2 regions of the Nonomuraea sp. NPDC054003 genome follow, and region 1 is predicted to be linked to the other one. Evidence: riboswitches for the same ligand, from Rfam matches in the RefSeq annotation. Region 1 holds a riboswitch; the other holds the start of a gene.
The links. A riboswitch is a leader RNA that binds a small molecule or an ion and turns the genes downstream of it on or off. The one in region 1 is predicted to bind cyclic di-AMP.

Region 1 (2,193 bases):
ACAAGGCCCAGGAGGCTCTGGGCGAGGCCGACGAGGAGCGCGACAAGGTCAAGAAGGAGCGCTCCGAGATCGAGAAGCTGATCGCCCAGCAGAAGAAGCTGCTCGACCGCCTCGGCGCCTACCGCGTCGGCGACCCGAACAGCACCGGCGTCAAGTACACCGGCCCCGCCTCGGGGAGCGCGGCGGCGGTGCTCAACTTCGCCTACGCGCAGATCGGCAAGCCCTACCAGTTCGGCGGCACCGGGCCCGGCGGCTGGGACTGCTCCGGCCTGACGCAGGCCTCGTGGCGCGCGGCCGGCGTCTCCCTGCCGCGGACGACGTGGCAGCAGTGGGCCTGGGGCGCGAGCCGGAGGGTGTCGCTGGACGCCCTGGAGCCCGGTGACCTCATCTTCAGCGAGGGGCTGGGCCACGTGAGCATCTATGCGGGAAACGGCAAGATCGTGCACGCGCCGCAGACCGGTGACGTGGTCAAGGTCGTCCCGCTCTCCGCGTACGGGCGCCGGCTCGTCGGCGCGGTACGCCCGTGAGCCGCTGAAACGTCTGTGACTGATGTGACAGAAGGGCTCTGACACATCGTCAGGGCGGCAAGTGTGAGTATGGTCACATCTGGGTAACGGGACTGGCTTGCCAGCAGGGATCCGCGGGTCTGACAGCGGGCTTGTCAGATCGTCATGTGCTTACCGTGCCTTTGCCAGCCCATGACTTCAGGCGTAGGTTCTGGCGTCGCGGCGGACACTCCATGCCCGCCGCCGGCCATCGCCGCCGCGCCGCCGGCGCCGCGACGTGGACGAACAAGAATCCGCCGGTCACCGCCGCATCTCCGGGAACCTTCACCCGGGTGGTGGCCTGCCGAATCCGTGCAGCCAGGAGGCACGGAGCCGGGGAACCATAGATCCCGTCATTTCAGGGCGGGATCAGGGGTGAATCGGCGCGGCGACGCGCCGTAGGGCGACTTCCAGGCCCGAATCCGTCAGCTAACCCGGTAGGCGTTCGTGGAAGACTCAAGGAGCAATCCTGTCTACCTCCCCTAAGAACCCCCGTCTGTCTCGCCTTGCCGTCAGTGGCGTGGCGCTCAGCATGACCGTGACGGCCGGAGGGCTGGCCCTCCACGTCCCGGCGGCGCAGGCGGACACGGTGATCGCCCCGGCCGGAGCTTCGGTGACGACGGTCGAGGCCGTCAAGACCACTGCTTCCAAGAAGGCGACTTCGAAGAAGGTCCTGTCCAAGAAGCAGGCGAAGGCGGCCCGCCAGAAGGTGAAGGCCCACAAGGCCGTCGCGGTGGCCAAGAAGCAGATCGGTGACCCGTACCGCTACGGGGCCACCGGGCCGCACGCCTTCGACTGCTCAGGTCTCGTCCAGTTCGCCTGGCGGAAGGCCGGGGTCAAGATCCCGCGCGTGACGAACAGCCAGTTCGCGGGCATCAGGAAGAAGGTCTCCTACAAGAACCTGAAGCCGGGTGACCTGATGTTCTTCCGCGGGCTCGGCCACGTGGGCATGTACATCGGCAAGGGCAAGATGGTGCACTCGCCGAGCTCGGGCAAGACGGTGCGCGTCGAGAAGCTGAACGGATGGCGCAAGTCGTCGTTCGCCGGCGCGGTACGCCCCGGTCTGTGACCGATCGCGAAGGCCCCGCCCCTGACTGGGGGCGGGGCCTTCGTGATGCGTGGGACGGGCGTCCCGCCGCTAGCATCGGACAGCATGTCCGGGATCGTAGGCCGTCGAGCGGTGGTGACGGGGCTGGTCCTCGCCGTGGCCGCGGCCGGCGGGGCGGCGCCGGAGTCGTGGTCCGCCGGGGTGCCCGACGAGCTGGCCGGGGTGCGGGAGCTGTGGCGGGGCGAGCTGGGCGTCGCGCGCGGCGAGCGGGCGCTGGTCGCCGGGCAGCGGGCCGATCCCGGGCTGCTGGCCGATCTGGCGCGGCGGGCCGACGCGGCGGGGCGACGGGTGTCGGGCGTGCTGGGCCGGCCCGTGCGCCCGCTGGTGCTGGTGCCCGCGTCAGGAGAGCAGGCCGCGCGGCTGGCCGGCGTCGCCGACGTGCGCGGGCTGGCGGCGGTGGCCGACGGGCGGCGGGTGATCGTGGTGCCCGAGGGTTTCGCGCGGCTCAACCCGACCGGCAGGGACGTGGTGCTCGCCCATGAGCTCACGCACGTCGCCGCTGGCACCGACGGGCTGCCCGGCTGGCTGTACGAGGGATTC
Region 2 (2,193 bases), on a different contig from region 1:
ACGACCCGCTGACCGAGGAGTGGATCGCGATGGCGGGCCACCGGCAGACCCGGACGTTCCTGCCGCCGCCCGACGAGTGCCCGCTGTGCCCGTCGTCCGACACGCGGGCGTCGGAGATCCCGGCGTACGACTACGACGTGGTCGTGTTCGAGAACCGCTTCCCCTCCTTCTCCGGCAATCTCGGGACTTATCAGGATGTCGGGGGGCTGAGCGAGGTCCGGCCGGGCATGGGGCGGTGCGAGGTTGTGTGCTTCACCTCGACGCACGACTCGTCCTTCTCCCAGCTCTCCGACGACCGGGTGGAGCTGGTCATGGAGGCCTGGGCCGACCGTACGGCCGAGCTGTCCGCGCTGGAGGGCGTCGAGCAGGTCTTCTGCTTCGAGAACCGGGGCGAGGAGATCGGCATCACGCTCTTCCACCCGCACGGGCAGATCTACGCGTACCCGTACGTGACGCCGCGCACCAAGCTGCAGCTCGGGGCGGCCCGGCGGTACGCGGAGCGGCGACAGGGCCGCAACCTGTACGCGGACGTGCTGGCCGCCGAGCGGGTGGCCGGGGTCCGGGTGGTGGCGGCCAACGAGCTGTGGACGGCGTTCGTGCCGGCGGCCGCGCGCTGGCCGTTCGAGGTGCACCTCTACCCGCACCGGCAGGTGCCCGACCTGGCGGCGCTGTCGGAGGCCGAGCGGTCCGCGTTCGCCCCGCTCTACACCTCGGTGCTGCGCGCGCTGGACGGGCTGTTCGGGGTGCCGATGCCGTACATCTCGGCCTGGCACCAGGCGCCGGTCCGGCAGGACCGCGAGCTGGGCTACCTGCACCTGGAGCTGTTCTCCATCAGGCGGGCCCCGGGCAAGCTGAAGTATCTGGCAGGATCCGAGTCGGCCATGGGCGCGTTCGTCAACGACGTGCTCCCCGAAGAAGCCGCACGCATGCTTCGATCACAGGTAGATCACTAAGAGATTTCCGTTTGACTCGCATTACTTGTGATCTACCACTACTATCCCTTCCAGCACGACCGTAAAGCGCCGTGTGAACATGCCTAATCCTGGGCGAGTTGCCCAGGAGCCGGGGACCCAATCGCACTTGGGGTGAATCCACTTCGGTGGTAGGGAGCGCTCCCGTACCCGAACCCGTCAGCTAACCCGGCCGGCAGAGGGAGAGGACCCATCACGTGGCGGCAGCGTCCCCCGCGCATCTTGCCATCGGTTTCGTCACCGCCGCGGCGGTGCTTTTCACCCCGGCCCTTACCACGTCCGCGGCGGCGGACCCCAAGCCCGGCGAGCAGCAGCTCCGCAGGGAGCTGAAGCAGCTCAACGCCAAGGTCGACAAGCTGATCGAGCGCTACAACCTCAAGCGCGTCGAGCTGGCCGAGGCCCGCAAGGCGGCGGAGGAGGCCGACAAACGGCTGGCCACCGCCGAGCAGACCCTGAGCTCCGCCGAGGACCGGGTCGCCGAGCTGGCCCTGCTGCAATACCAGAGCGGTGGCATGCAGCTGCCGAGCCTGATCCAGTTGCCCGACGGCCGCAACGCCGCCCTGCTGGCGCAGCTCACGGCCGAGCAGCAGGCGCTGGTCGACAAGGTGGCCGAGGCCCGCGACGAGACGAAGAAGGCGGCCGACGAGGCCACGGCGCTGACCAAGGAGATCGAGTCCGACGCCGCCGAGGTGGCCGGCCAGCGCGAAGAGGCCGAGGGCGTCATCAAGGACATCGAGAAGAAGCTGGAAGATCTGGTGCCGATCGCCACCGGCCGCCGTTCCGACGGCACCTGGGCGCCGCAGCTCCCGTCGGGCGCCGACAACATCACGCCCCGCACCCGGCTGATGAAGACCGAGATCGCGAAGAACTTCGCCCTGCCGTTCAGCGTGGGCTGCTTCCGCTCCGGGTCGAGCGGCGAGCATCCGCTGGGCCGGGCCTGCGACTTCATGATGAGCACCGGCGGCTCGATGCCGTCAGGGACCAACACGGCCCTCGGCGACCGCATCGCCGAATGGGCCGTGCAGAACCGCGGCAAGCTGGGCGTGAAGTACGTGATCTGGAAGCAGCGGATCAACCACGGCTCGGGCTGGAGCGGCATGTCCGACCGGGGCAGCATCACCGAGAACCACTTCGACCACGTGCACATCTCGATGCACTGAGAAGGGGGTCTCCAGCGTCATCGCGGGACGAGCAGCCCTCGGTTGAACGCCTCGGTGACGGC

Region 2: it holds a riboswitch for cyclic di-AMP, as region 1 does, so the genes downstream of both, ACZ6YG_RS38340 (coiled-coil domain-containing protein) here and ACZ6YG_RS05035 (C40 family peptidase) in region 1, are expected to answer to the same signal.

What each region holds. Positions count from the first base shown of each region.
Region 1 covers NZ_JBVJKR010000002.1:182,176-184,368, forward strand. Annotated here, with positions in the region: gene ACZ6YG_RS05030 (C40 family peptidase) at 1-527, shown strand, start outside; cyclic di-AMP (ydaO/yuaA leader) riboswitch at 838-1,004, shown strand; gene ACZ6YG_RS05035 (C40 family peptidase) at 1,066-1,614, shown strand; gene ACZ6YG_RS05040 (hypothetical protein) at 1,699-2,193, shown strand, end outside.
Region 2 covers NZ_JBVJKR010000019.1:158,146-160,338, reverse strand. Annotated here, with positions in the region: gene galT (galactose-1-phosphate uridylyltransferase) at 1-953, shown strand, start outside; cyclic di-AMP (ydaO/yuaA leader) riboswitch at 1,024-1,163, shown strand; gene ACZ6YG_RS38340 (coiled-coil domain-containing protein) at 1,169-2,131, shown strand; gene ACZ6YG_RS38335 (response regulator) at 2,149-2,193, opposite strand, start outside.